One region of the Serratia sp. OS31 genome, then DNA from elsewhere that is predicted to be linked to it. Evidence: predicted binding sites of a transcription regulator. Region 1 holds the regulator's gene; each other region holds the start of a gene.

Region 1 (4,853 bases):
AGAAAACCGCTAAGCTTTCCAAAGCCAAAACGGAGAAAACCGCTAAAAAGATCGTCAGCGCCAAATCGAAAGGCAAAACTCAGAAAATAGCCAAAATCAAAGTTACCCCGCCGAAGAAGGGTTACAAAAAAGGCTATGGTCGCCACCGCGAAGCCGGTATGGCTACTGCGAAGTTGGTGCGTGATGATAAACCCTTGAAGCTGACTCCAGCGCACAAAAAACGCTACCAGCATGCCAAGCAAACCGCGATGGCCAAGCTGATGGACCAAATGGGCAAGCCTTACCGTTGGGGCGGTACTTCACCAAGAACCGGCTTCGACTGCAGCGGCCTGATTTACTACGCGTATAAAGACGTGGTGAAAATCAAAATGCCGCGCACCGCCAACGAGATGTACCACCTGCGCGACGCCGCGCCGATCAAGAGAAGCGAGCTGGAAAGCGGTGACCTGGTGTTCTTCCGCATTAATAACCGCGGCGTAGCAGACCATGTTGGCGTTTATCTGGGCAACGGCAAATTCATTCAGTCACCGCGTACCGGTGAAGAAATTCGGATCAGCCAGCTCGACAATGACTACTGGCAAAACCATTACATCGGCGCTCGCCGTGTAGTAACACCGAAAACCATTCGATAATTTCTTTGGCGGCTGGCTTGCCCAGCCGCTCTCCCCTGACTGATTTTCCTGCTGTCCCTAAAGCACCCAATCCTTTAGCCCGCCCCACTGTATTTCATCGCGAAAATTGCTAAGCTAAATATCCACAATAAAAACAGGCCAATTGCGTTTCCGTTGCTCTGACGGAAAATTGGCACTGTACAAGGAGGAAGCAATGTCGTTTGAACTGCCCGCACTACCTTATGAAAAAAACGCCCTCGAACCGCACATTTCGGCAGAAACCCTGGAATACCACTATGGCAAGCATCACAACGCCTACGTGGTCAACCTGAACAATCTGCTGAAAGGCAGCGAGTTTGCAGGCTCCTCCCTTGAAGCTATCATCAAGGCTTCCAGCGGCGGCATCTTCAACAATGCGGCCCAGGTATGGAATCACACCTTCTATTGGCACTGCCTGTCACCTCAGGGCGGCGGAGAGCCCCAGGGCAAACTGGCCGCGGCGATCAATCAGGCTTTTGGTTCTTTTACCGCCTTCCGGGAACAATTCAGCGACGCCGCGGTGAAAAACTTCGGCGCAGGCTGGACCTGGTTAGTGAAAAAACCGGATGGCTCGCTGGCGATTGTTAATACCTCGAACGCGGCCACGCCGCTGACCGGTGAAGACAAACCGCTGCTGACCGTCGACATTTGGGAACACGCCTACTACATCGATTATCGCAACGCACGACCGGCCTACCTGGAAAACTTCTGGGCGCTGGTTAACTGGACATTTGTGGAGGAAAATCTGGCGTAAAGCGGGGAAATACAACCAGGCGTAGCGAACTGCGCCTGGTTGACTGAAGAGTATCAGTTCAATGCAGCGGTGAAGCTAAAAGCGATAATCACAGCCAGCGCACCCAGGGTGGTGAACAGTGACATTTTCAAATCGGTATCCATTACAACTCCTTTTCAGATTGGGTTTCCCAAGGGTAAAAGGCACACAATTAATGTGTTAAACCATTTTCCCACAGTTGGCCGATAAAATCTTGTTATCATTTCCCAGTTTATAATACCGATTACCTCTTCCCCTTTTGCTCAATATGGGACAAAATTCGCAGTTCACAACTGTGTACCGGCAAAATGCCCCTCCTGACCAAGCGCTGACGACTTCAACACACTAAAAACTCAGTTTTCGCTTCTTTGGAGAAGGATCTACGCAGGCAAACGATTAACATCACACTTACATACTGCAACATGTGAGTTCAGGAGTCATTCTTTACATGGCAACGATTAAAGATGTGGCCAAACGCGCTGGCGTTTCCACCACCACCGTTTCGCACGTCATCAATAAGACTCGTTTCGTCGCCGAAGAGACAAAAGCGGCCGTTGGCGCCGCGATCAAAGAGCTGCACTATTCACCCAGCGCCGTGGCGCGCAGCCTCAAGGTCAACCACACCAAATCTATTGGTCTGCTGGCCACGTCGAGCGAAGCACCTTACTTTGCCGAAGTGATCGAGGCGGTGGAAAACAGCTGCTACAGCAAAGGCTATACGCTGATCCTGTGCAACTCGCATAACAATCTGGACAAACAACGCGCCTATCTGGCGATGTTGGCGCAAAAGCGCGTCGATGGTCTGTTAGTCATGTGTTCGGAATACCCGGACCAACTGCTCGGCATGCTGGAAGATTATCGCAATATCCCGATGGTCGTCATGGATTGGGGCGCTGCACGCGGTGACTTTACCGACACCATTATCGATAACGCCTTCGAAGGCGGCTATCTGGCCGGGCGCTACCTGATTGAACGCGGCCACCGCGATATCGGAGCCATTCCGGGCCAGCTGGCACGCAATACCGGCGGCGGCCGCCATCAGGGCTTTTTAAAAGCCATGGAAGAAGCCAATATCGACGTGCGCGAAGAGTGGATTGTTCAGGGCGACTTTGAGCCGGAATCCGGTTACAAGGCCATGCATCAGATACTGTCGCAGAAGCAACGCCCTACCGCGGTATTCTGCGGTGGCGATATCATGGCCATGGGGGCGATCTGCGCCGCCGATGAACTTGGGCTGCGCGTGCCGCAGGACATTTCGGTGATTGGCTACGATAACGTACGAAATGCCCGCTACTTCACCCCGGCACTGACCACGATCCATCAGCCCAAAGAACGTCTGGGTGAGATGGCGTTCACCATGCTGCTGGATCGCATTATCAGCAAACGTGAAGAGTCGCAGGTCATTGAGGTTCATCCCAAGCTGGTCGAGCGCCGTTCGGTCGCTGACGGCCCGTTCATCGATTATCGCCGCTAATTATCTGCGCCGGAAACCCTCGCGGTTTCCGGCGTCATTCTTCGCTTAGCCACTCCTGATTCAAGGTTTCACTGTCTCCCAGATAATCCAGTAACCAGGCCATCGCCGGTGACGGCGTATTTTGCTGCCAGGTCAGGCAACAAGGGCTGGCGGGAAATGGCTGTTGCAACTGTAGCGCCACCAGTTCCCCGCGCTGCACCAAAGGCAATACCCGATGCGCGGGCATCATGCCAACGCACAACCCGGCACACAGGCAATCTATCGCAGAGGCCCAGTCCGGCACCACCAGGCGTCGCTGGTTGTCCAACGTCCAGGTCACGCGTTTGGGCAGGTTGCGCGAAGTATCTTCCAGGCACAGCGACGGAAAAGGCCGGAGTTGATCGTCGTTCAACAGCCCTTCTATCGCGGCCAGAGGATGTTGTGGACTGGCCACGCACAGCCAGCACATATCCCCCATATCGCGAAAGGCGAAACCGCCGCCCACGGGCACCGCCCTTGTGGCACCGATCGCCATATCGGCACGACCGTCCACCAGCGCATCCCACACGCCATTAAACACCTCCGGCTGAACCAGCAGTTCGACGTCGGGGAAATGGCGGTAAAAATCCAGCACCAATTGGCGGCTACGCTGGGGTTTAACGATGATATCTACCGCAATTTTCAACTGGCCCCGCCAGCCGTTAGCCACCTGCTGGCACTGTCGTCGCGTGTCGAGCATTTTTTTGATGACACCACGCGCTTCCTGAATAAACAGCACGCCCGCCGGTGTCAGTTCCACGTCACGATGACGACGCTCAAACAGCGGCACCGCCAGCCATTGCTCCAGCTGCCGCACCGTGTAACTTACCGCCGACGGCACCCGATGCAGTTCCTGCGCCGCAGCGCTGAAACTGCCGGTACGGGCCACCGCATCGACGACATCCAGGGAATATTCAGACCACATAGTTTTGCCTTCAATTTTTTTAACAGCACCTCGCAAATATTACCGTTTCACAAGCAGAGATCCAGCCGGATACACTTGCCGGCGCTAAAAACCTGCGACAATAAAATATTAACGAGAAATACCATGCGAAATTCCTTTGGTTTTATGTTCTACCTTGCCGGCCTGAGCATGCTGGGTTACCTGGCCACCGACATGTACCTGCCCGCCTTTGGCATGATGCAGCAAGACCTGCAGATTTCCGCCGGGGCCATCAGCGCCAGCCTGAGTATCTTCCTGGCCGGGTTTGCCTTTGCACAACTGCTGTGGGGCCCGCTTTCCGATCGCCTAGGCCGTAAACCGGTGTTGCTGATCGGCCTGGCGCTGTTTGCCCTCGGCTGCCTCGGCATGCTGTGGGTACAAAATGCCGTGCAACTTTGGTCGCTGCGCTTTATCCAGGCGATTGGGGTTTGTTCCGCCGCCGTTACCTGGCAGGCGTTGGTGATTGACCGCTATCGCGAAGGCAAGGCTAACCGAGTGTTCGCCACCATTATGCCGCTGGTGGCTCTTTCACCGGCGCTGGCGCCATTGGTGGGTGCCTGGTTGCTGAACCACATGGGCTGGCGCGCCATTTTTGCCGTGTTGCTGGGCATCACCGTGATCCTGTTGCTGCCGACGCTGATGCTGAAAGAAAGCGCCAAAACCGTGCCTTCCACCGACAATAAGAAGAGCGCGCTCAGCTTCATGCAACTGCTGAAATCTCGCATTTTCAGCGGCAACGTCATGATCTTTGCCGCCTGTTCTGCCGGTTTCTTCGCCTGGCTGACCGGTTCGCCGTTTATTCTTGGCGAGATGGGCTACAGCCCGAATGATATCGGCCTTAGCTATGTGCCGCAGACTCTGGCTTTCTTATTGGGAGGCTATGGTTGCCGTACCGCGTTAAACCGCATGAATGGCAACACCTTGTTGCCCTGGCTGCTGGTAGTTTATGGCATCAGTATGGTTGCATTATATCTGGTTGCCACGTTAACTCAGCCC
Region 2 (4,853 bases), on a different contig from region 1:
GCCAGCGGGTAAATAAATCTTCGGGTAATTCAATATCGAACTGATCGACCACCCGGTTCACGGTTTGATCGATGATGTCTTCTACGCTTTCGGGGCGGTGATAAAACGCCGGCACCGGCGGCATAATGACGGCCCCCATTTCTGCCGCTTGAGTCATCAGGCGCAGGTGGCCCACGTGCAGCGGGGTTTCACGTACGCACAGCACCAACCGGCGACGCTCTTTCAGCACGACGTCAGCGGCACGCGTCAGCAGACCATCGCTGTAGCTGTTGGCGATACCGGACAATGTTTTGATTGAGCAGGGTAAAATCACCATACCGATAGTTTTGAACGATCCGGAAGAGATACTGGCGCCAATATCGCGCGAGTCATGTACTACATCGGCCAGCGCCTGCACTTCGCGCAGGCTGAGCGTGGTTTCCAGCGACAGCGTTTGTCGTGCCGCATTACTCATCACCAAATGGGTTTCCACCTCTGCGACGTCACGCAATACCTGCAGCAGGCGCACGCCGTAGATAGCGCCGCTGGCGCCGGAAATACCGATGATGATTCGTTTCATAAAGCTGGCCTCTGCCACGGAAAAAATAGGATCAGGCAGACTTTGCCGCAATGGCGTTATATAAGCAAGTCAGGCGGGGATAATGCACCGCAGCGAGCGCCGCGGTGCACCATTTTGGTCAGTGCGAAGGCTTAGCCTTCGTTGTGCATTTCCAGATTTTCCGCTTCGGTCTGACCACGCATTTCTTTGGCGTCGTCATTGCGCAGCGACTCCAGATACTCGAGGTAGCTCTGGTCGACGTCTTTGGTGACGTAGATACCGTTGAATACCGAGCATTCGAACTGGCTGATGTCCGGGTTCTCTTCGCGCACCGCTTCAATTAGATCGTCCAGATTCTGGAAAATCAAACCGTCGGCGCCGATGATCTGGCGGATTTCATCCACTTCACGACCGTGGGCAATCAGTTCGTTGGCGCTTGGCATGTCGATGCCGTACACGTTAGGGAAGCGGATCTCCGGCGCTGCGGAAGCCAGATAAACACGTTTCGCCCCGGCGTCGCGCGCCATTTCCACGATCTGTTCAGACGTGGTGCCACGCACGATGGAATCGTCCACCAGCAGCACGTTCTTGTCACGGAATTCGGCGCGGTTGGCATTCAGCTTGCGGCGTACCGATTGGCGACGCGCCTGCTGGCCCGGCATGATGAAGGTACGGCCGACATAGCGGTTCTTCACAAAGCCCTGACGGTACGGCTTGTCCAGGATACGGGCGATTTCCAACGCGATATCACAGGAGGTTTCCGGGATCGGGATCACCACGTCGATGTCCAAATCTTCCCATTCGCGGGCAATTTTCTCACCCAGTTTCTGCCCCATACGCACGCGAGCGCTGTAGACCGAAATCTTGTCCATAAACGAGTCTGGGCGGGCGAAGTAAACGTATTCGAACAGGCACGGGTTGGTTTTTGGGTTCTCTGCACATTGACGAGTGAACAGTTGGCCCTTGTCGGTGATGTACACCGCTTCGCCCGGCGCTACATCGCGCAGGAACTCGAAGCCCAGCGTGTCCAAAGCCACGCTCTCGGAAGCCACCATATACTCATTGCGGCCATCTTCAAGCGTGCGTTTGCCAATCACCAGCGGACGGATGCCGTTAGGGTCACGGAACGCCAGCAGGCCATGGCCGATGATCATCGCGACGCAGGCATAAGCGCCGCGCAGCTGCTGATGCATGGCGGCAACGGCGGTGAAAACGTTGTCGGACTCCAGCGGATAGTGTTGGAAACGGTCCAGCTCGCTGGCCAGCACGTTCAGCAAAATCTCGGAATCGGAGGTGGTGTTGACATGGCGACGACCGCTTTCAAACAGCGTTTGGCGCAGTTCATGGGCGTTGGTCAGATTGCCGTTGTGTGCCAGCGTAATGCCGAACGGCGAGTTTACATAGAAAGGTTGAGCCTCTGAGGCACTGGAGCTGCCAGCCGTCGGGTAGCGCACATGGCCAATACCCATGTTGCCCTGCAAGCGCTGCATATGGCGTGCCTCGAACACATCCTTCACCAGACCGTTCGCCTTACGCAGACGGAACCCGTTATGGGCATCAATGGTGACGATGCCTGCGGCATCCTGGCCACGGTGCTGTAGCACCGTCAACGCATCATAAATCGACTGGTTTACCGGCATAAAACCGGCGATACCGACAATACCGCACATGTTGTCTTTTCCTCATCAGCGCTACCGCCCCGGTAAATGGGTCGGTAAGAAACTCGACGTGCTCTGCAGGTAGTCAAAGAACCACCTGATGATGTAACTGAACTGGGGAATGAGCTGCGACTGTTTCCAGTCTGCGCTTTGCGAAAAGCCGGTAAAGGTATCCAGGAAAAACAGTATCGCCGAAACGATTAACACGCCGCGCAGTGCGCCGAAACAGACGCCCAGCACCCGGTCGGTGCCTGATAACCCGGTTTTCTCTACCAGTGAGCTAATCACATAGTTAACAATAGCTCCTACGATCAGGGTCGCGATAAACAAGATGGCAATCGCGATGCCGTTTCGCACCAGTTCATCTTCAAAACGAGTGAAGTAGACCGCAAGGTAAGAGTAGAAATGGCTGGCAACAAAAAACGCACATCCCCATGTCACAAGTGACAATGCTTCGCGAACAAACCCTCGGATCAGGCTCACCAGAGCCGAAAATCCAATCACCGCTATAATGACGTAATCAATCCAGACCATGAACTATTCCAATGATGAATCGCCCCTGCATCCAATTCGCGGCGAATTCTAACAGAAAAAGAAAACGTTTGCGTAGGGGTTTTCCTACCACGTTACAAATAAAAAGCGGCGATAAAAAAATTCCCAATCGCCGCGCCTACATAGGCCATTTCAGCTACGAAAGGCACAGTTTTTTTAATGATTATACCGTCATCTTTCGGTTCGGGGGCACAGCATGCTGCGCCCCCTGCGGTTAACGTACGCCGTACGGCTTCACCTGACCGCTCAAGCCGCTGATGGAGTTCAGCGCGGGCAGCGAAGACTGCAGTTTCTGTTTCGAGGCGTCTGGCCCGACATAAATCCGGGTGATCTGCCCCTGCACCGGCGTTGACGGCACGGTAAAGGCGCGATAGCCGGACAGCCTCAGCGACGCCACCACCTCATTGACCTTGGCGGCGTTCTTCAGCGCCCCGAGCTGCACCACATAGGCCTGCCCTGCCGGCGCTTTCTCTTCCGCCGGTTTCTGCACCGGTGCAGGTTCAGGCTTCGGTGTCGGCGTAGGCTCCGGTTTCGGCTCTGGCTTAGGTTCAGGTTTCACCACCGGCTTCACTTCCACCGGTTTCGGTTGCTGCACCGGTTTTGGCTTCACTTCCACCGGCTTGGTCTCAACCGGTTTCGGTTTCGGCTGCTGTACCGGTCGGGTTTCAACCGGTGGCGGCGTAACCTGGGTCGGTTGCTGAGCCTGCTGGCGGATGGCCTGCTGCGTCGCCGCTTCATTGGCGGCCTGCTGCTCCACCATCGCCCCCGCGCCTTCCGGCGGTTGGGCCGGCAACGTCTGGCTTACCGGCGGCACCACGTCGTTTTCTTCCACATCACCGGCCTTCGGCACCAAAGGGATGGCGACGAATTCGTCCTCATAATGTTTCTTTTTACCGTCCAGCAGCCCTGGCAGGATAATCACCCCCAGCGCAACCAAAATTACGGTACCGACCAAGCGGTTTTGAAATTTACTTGCCACTCACACTCCCCGCATCTCGTCTAACGCCGCCATTACCTGTGCAACGGTGTGGAACGATCCACAGACGATCACAATATCCTGAATATCAGCGTCCTGCATAGCCTGACGCCAGGCAGTTTCGACATCGGCGAACTGCCGCGGTTCCGTCAAATGTTGCGCCAACTGCTCGGCGCTGGCCCCGCGCGGCCCTTCCAGCGGCGCACAATACCACTCATCGACCTGCTCACTCAGGCAGGCCAGGGTACCGGCGATGTCTTTATCCGACAGCATGCCCACCACCGCGCGCACTTTGCCGCCATTACGCGGCAACGTCGCCAGACGTCCGGCCAGATAGCCTGCGGCGTGCGGATTATGTGCCACGTCGAGGATCAACATCGGATCGCGGCGCACAATCTGGAAGCGCCCGGGCAGCGTCGCCTGCTGCAAGCCGGTGAAGATCGCGCGTTCATCGATTTCCAGCGCAGAAAAATGCAGCGCCGCCAGCGCCGTTGCGGCATTGGCCAGCGGCACGTTTGGCATCGGCAAGTCGGTCAGCAAGGTGCCACCGCCCTCCCACTGCCAGCGTTCGCCCTGTTCGCTGAAGGTCCAGGCGTCACCGCGACGATACAGCTGCGCGCCCAGCGTTTCGGCCACCTGCTGGATGGTCGCCGGCATATCCGGCTCGCCCACCACCGCAGGCTTACCGCCACGGAAAATACCGGCCTTTTCGCGGCCAATGCTTTCGCGATCGCTGCCCAGCCAGTCGGTATGATCCAGCGCGATGCTGGTCACCACCGCCACGCTCGGATCGACGATATTGGTTGCGTCCAGGCGTCCGCCCAGGCCCACTTCCAGGATCACCACGTCAAGCTTAGCCTGTTTGAACAGTTGCAACGCCGATAGAGTGCCAAATTCGAAATAAGTCAGCGAGGTTTCGCCCCGGCCCGCTTCAATAGAGGCGAACGAACGGCTGTGTTCGGCCTCACTCAGCTCATCGCCTTGAATGCGTACACGCTCGGTGTAACGCACCAGGTGCGGCGAGCTATAAACGCCGACGCGCAGACCGGACGCCATCAAAATGGCTTCCAGGGTGCGGCAGGTGGTGCCTTTGCCGTTGGTACCGGCAACGGTGAACACCGTCGGTGCA
Region 3 (4,853 bases), on a different contig from region 1:
AATGAAAGTATGGAATAAAGTGCTTTTGGCCTCAATCATTGGGCTATTGCTTGCCGGCTGCGATGACTCATCCAAGGTCGACGCCAATCTTGAAAAAGCCAAAGACAGCGCCGAGCAGATGAAAGATGCCGCACAGAAAAAAGCGGACGATCTGACCGATAAAGCCGCCGCGGTGGCCAAAGACATCAAACAAGAGGCCACCACTCAGGCCGATCAATTGAAAGACAAGGCCTCGGCGATTAAAGACGATGCCGCCAAGCAGGCAGATGCCATCACCAATGATGCGAAAGCCAAGGCTGACGCCATCAAAGAAGATGCCAGCAAGCAAAGCCAGCAGTTGGTCGATCAGGCTAAAACCATTAAGAACGATGCCATTAATGGTGCCAACGATCTGACCGAGCAGGCCAAAGCGAAAACCGAAGCGATTAAAAACAGCGCTGAGAATAAAGCGGAAGAATTAAAAAGTGATGCCGATGCAGCAGGGAAAGAAAATACCCCGCCGGCCGCACAACAATAATACTTAGCAGCAAAAGAAAGGAGCAGTAAATGGGGATTATTTCCTGGATTATCTTCGGTCTGATCGCCGGTATTTTAGCCAAGTGGATTATGCCAGGCAAAGACGGCGGCGGTTTTATTCTGACCGTCGTCCTGGGTATCGTCGGTGCCGTGGTTGGGGGCTATATCAGCACCTTCTTTGGCTACGGCAGAGTTGACGGTTTCAACTTCGGCAGCTTCGTGGTGGCGGTGATTGGCGCTATCGTGGTGCTGTTTGTATACCGTAAAATCCGCAGTTAATTTATTGCACATCAACAAAACGGGCAGCCCATTGGCTGCCCGTTTTCCTTACTACTTCTGCTCGGCCGACTCGTCCGGCGCTTCGATCACTTCTTCTTCCTTGCGGTACAGGCTGATGACCTTAAACAGCAGGCTGAGCCCGATGCCGACGATGGTCGCCAGCGCCATGCCTTTCAACTCGGCAGCACCGATGTGCACCTTGGCCCCGCTGACGCCGATAATCAGGATCACCGAGGTCAGGATCAGGTTTTGCGCCTTGTTGTAATCCACTTTGGATTCAATCAGCACACGAATACCTGACGCACCGATTACCCCGTACAGCAGCAGAGAGACCCCGCCCATCACCGGTACCGGCACCGCCTGGATAGCCGCCGCCAGTTTACCGACGCAGGACAGCAGAATAGCCAGAACCGCCGCGCCGCCGATCACCCAGGTGCTGTAAACCTTGGTAATGGCCATTACGCCGATATTCTCACCGTAGGTGGTGTTTGGCGTTGAGCCGAAGAAGCCGGAAATCACCGTCGAGATGCCATTGGCAAACATCGAGCGGTGCAGGCCTGGGTCACGGAGCAGGTCTTTTTTGACGATATTCGCGGTCACCACCAGGTGGCCAACGTGCTCGGCGATCACCACCAGCGCCGCCGGCAGGATGGTGAAGATGGCGAACCATTCAAAACGCGGGGTGTAGAACGTCGGCAGCGCGAACCAGTGCGCCTCGCGGATCGGGGTCAGATCCACCACGCCCATAAAGAACGACAGCGCATACCCTACCAGCACGCCAATCAGGATCGGGATAATCGCCAGAAAACCGCGGAACAGCACGGAACCCAGGATGGTCACGCCCAGCGTCACCAGCGAGATAGTGATGGTAGTGGTGTCTGCGCTGACGCCGTCAGCCGGCAGCAAGCCCGCCATGTTCGCCGCCACACCGGCCAATTCCAGGCCGATGACCGCCACAATCGCCCCCATCGCCGCCGGAGGGAAAATGACGTCCAGCCAGCCGGTACCGGCTTTTTTAACCAGCAACGCGACCAGGCAAAACAGCACCCCGCACATGATAAAACCGCCCAACGCCACTTCATAACCCAACGGCAACAGCAGCAGCACCGGGGAAATGAACGCAAAGCTGGAGCCGAGATAGGCCGGGATCTTGCCCTTGCAGATAAACAGGTACAGCAAGGTTCCGACGCCGTTAAACAGCAACACCGTCGCCGGGTTAATCTTGAACAAAATAGGCACCAGCACGGTCGCGCCAAACATGGCGAACAGGTGTTGGAAGCTGAGCGGAATAGTCTGGAGTAGCGGCGGGCGTTCGCTTACGCCTATCACGCGACGGGTCATGGATGTTTTTCCTCTAATGACTTTTCGAGTTTTACCCTATGTATTTCAAGTTGCAGCCAGGCGCCCGGCTCGCTCATCTCCAGGTATTGTAGGGGCGCCGCATGCTGCGCCCGCATTAATCGGGGCGAATTTATTCGCCCCCTACAGTAACTGGGGTGAGCTAGTGCAGGTAACAACGCTGTAGCTTGAAAGACGACGAGCATTAAAAAGCCGACTCATCAGTCGGCTTATTTTTGTTTATTTGGTACCAAATATCTTGTCGCCCGCATCACCCAGGCCCGGTACGATGTAGCCCTTCTCGTTCAGGCATTGATCGATGGAGGCGGTGTACAGCTCGACGTCCGGGTGCGCTTTCTCCAGCGCGGCGATCCCTTCCGGCGCGGCAACCAACACCAGCACTTTGATGCTGTTGCAGCCGGCTTTCTTCAGCAGATCGATAGTGGCGATCATCGAGCCGCCGGTCGCCAGCATAGGGTCGACAACCAGTGCCAAACGCTCTTCGATGTTGGACACCAGCTTTTGGAAATACGGTACCGGCTCCAGGGTTTCTTCGTCACGGTAAACGCCAACCACGCTGATACGCGCGCTAGGTACGTTTTCCAGTACCCCTTCCATCATGCCCAGACCGGCACGAAGAATAGGCACAACGGTAATTTTTTTCCCTTTAATCTGGTCTATTTCAACCGGGCCGCACCAGCCATCGATGGTGACTTTCTCTGTTTCCAGATCGGCGGTCGCTTCATAGGTCAGCAAACTACCCACTTCTGAGGCCAGCTCACGGAAGCGTTTGGTGCTGATATCATTTTCACGCATCAGGCCAAGCTTGTGTTTCACCAGCGGGTGTTTCACCTCAACGATCTTCATCATTTTTCTCCTATTAAGGTGGTTTACGGCCAAAAAAATCGCCGGATTATACCTCCTTTTGCCGACTGCGCCACCCACAATAGCCCGATCGGGATCAACAAAAGTTTGAATAACAGTATAGATGACGAAAAAGCGGAGCTGGCTCACAAGCCACTCGCAAACGTTTGCCTGCGCTGTTAGAATTGCCGCGCCTTATTCCGGAATCAATGCCGGAAGCACAGTATTCAAACCGCAAACCGTCGTGGGGATCGCGCAGTGACCGACAAAACCTCTCTCAGCTATAAAGACGCAGGTGTCGATATCGATGCTGGCAATGCATTGGTAGACCGCATCAAAGGTGTAGTAAAACAGACCCGCCGCCCGGAAGTGATGGGTGGTCTGGGCGGTTTTGGCGCCCTGTGTGCGTTGCCGCAGAAATACCGCGAGCCGATACTGGTTTCCGGTACCGACGGCGTAGGCACCAAGCTGCGTCTGGCGATGGACCTGAAACGACACGACACCATCGGCATCGATCTGGTCGCAATGTGTGTGAACGACCTGGTGGTTCAGGGCGCTGAGCCGCTGTTCTTCCTCGATTACTTTGCCACCGGCAAGCTGGACGTGGACACCGCGGCCAGCGTGATCACCGGCATCGCCGAAGGCTGTAAGCAGTCCGGCTGTGCTCTGGTGGGCGGTGAAACCGCTGAAATGCCGGGCATGTACCACGGTGAAGACTATGACGTGGCCGGCTTTTGCGTCGGCGTGGTCGAAAAGTCCGAGATTATCGACGGCAGCAAGGTGCAGTCCGGTGACGCACTGATCGCCCTGGGCGCTTCAGGCCCACATTCCAACGGCTACTCGCTGGTACGCAAAATTCTGGAAGTCAGCAACACCGACCCAACCACTACCGTTCTGGAAGGCAAACCGCTGGCGGACCACCTGCTGGCGCCGACCAAGATTTACGTGAAATCGGTGCTGGAGCTGATCGAGAAAATCGACGTGCACGCTATCGCCCACCTGACCGGTGGCGGCTTCTGGGAAAACATCCCGCGCGTGCTGCCGAAAGGCATGCAGGCCGTGATCGAAGAATCCAGCTGGCAATGGCCGGCCGTCTTCAACTGGCTGCAGCAAAACGGCAACGTCAGCCGTTACGAAATGTACCGCACCTTTAACTGTGGCGTGGGCATGGTGATCGCACTGCCGGAAGAAGCCGTGGAACCCGCCATCGCATTGTTGACCGCAGCCGGTGAAAAAGCGTGGAAGATCGGTAAACTGACCGCTTCTTCTGACGAACAACAAGTGGTCATCAACGGATGAAAAAGATCGTGGTGTTGGTCTCCGGCCAGGGGAGTAATCTCCAGGCGCTGATTGACGCCTGCCAGCAGGGCAGAATTGCCGGCAAGATTGTGGCGGTGTTCAGCAACAGGGCGCAGGCTTACGGTTTGCAACGTGCAGAAGCGGCAGGTATTGCCGCTCATGCGCTGGACGCCAAGGCCTTTGCCGACCGGGCCGCGTTTGACGCCGCCCTGGCGGATGCCATCGACCAATACCAACCGGATCTGGTGGTGCTGGCCGGTTACATGCGCATTCTCAGCTCGCAGTTCGTGCAGCGCTATGCCGGACGCATGCTGAATATCCACCCTTCCCTGCTGCCCAAATACCCTGGGCTGCATACTCACCGTCAGGCCATCGACAACGGCGACAGCGAACACGGCACTTCGGTGCACTTCGTGACCGAACAGCTCGACGGCGGCCCGGTGATCCTGCAGGCCAAGGTGCCAATCTTCCCCGGTGACGAGGAAGACGAGGTGGTTGAACGGGTACAGGCTCAGGAACATACCCTTTACCCGCTGGTGGTGAACTGGTTTGTCGAA

What was found. Region 1 encodes PurR, which represses purine synthesis genes. Its sites were predicted from a motif close to CANGCAAACGTTTGCNTG; they were not measured.
Region 2: cvpA (colicin V production protein) is a predicted target of PurR. The motif match lies at 2,788-2,805, and genes of this name have one in related genera.
Region 3: purM (phosphoribosylformylglycinamidine cyclo-ligase) is a predicted target of PurR. The motif match lies at 3,154-3,171, and genes of this name have one in related genera.

The regions. Positions count from the first base shown of each region.
Region 1 covers NZ_JACJFQ010000007.1:148,618-153,470, forward strand. The annotation lists gene H5P17_RS08825 (C40 family peptidase) at 1-632, shown strand, start outside; gene sodB (superoxide dismutase [Fe]) at 826-1,404, shown strand; gene H5P17_RS08835 (YnhF family membrane protein) at 1,458-1,547, opposite strand; gene purR (HTH-type transcriptional repressor PurR) at 1,871-2,896, shown strand; gene punR (DNA-binding transcriptional activator PunR) at 2,931-3,839, opposite strand; gene punC (purine nucleoside transporter PunC) at 3,963-4,853, shown strand, end outside.
Region 2 covers NZ_JACJFQ010000022.1:77,648-82,500, reverse strand. The annotation lists gene H5P17_RS18015 (UbiX family flavin prenyltransferase) at 1-559, opposite strand, end outside; gene H5P17_RS18020 (hypothetical protein) at 1-12, shown strand, start outside; gene purF (amidophosphoribosyltransferase) at 691-2,208, opposite strand; gene cvpA (colicin V production protein) at 2,230-2,730, opposite strand; gene dedD (cell division protein DedD) at 2,963-3,727, opposite strand; gene folC (bifunctional tetrahydrofolate synthase/dihydrofolate synthase) at 3,728-4,853, opposite strand, start outside.
Region 3 covers NZ_JACJFQ010000025.1:23,345-28,197, forward strand. The annotation lists gene H5P17_RS19005 (hypothetical protein) at 2-517, shown strand; gene H5P17_RS19010 (GlsB/YeaQ/YmgE family stress response membrane protein) at 547-795, shown strand; gene uraA (uracil permease) at 847-2,136, opposite strand; gene upp (uracil phosphoribosyltransferase) at 2,374-3,000, opposite strand; gene purM (phosphoribosylformylglycinamidine cyclo-ligase) at 3,256-4,296, shown strand; gene purN (phosphoribosylglycinamide formyltransferase) at 4,293-4,853, shown strand, end outside.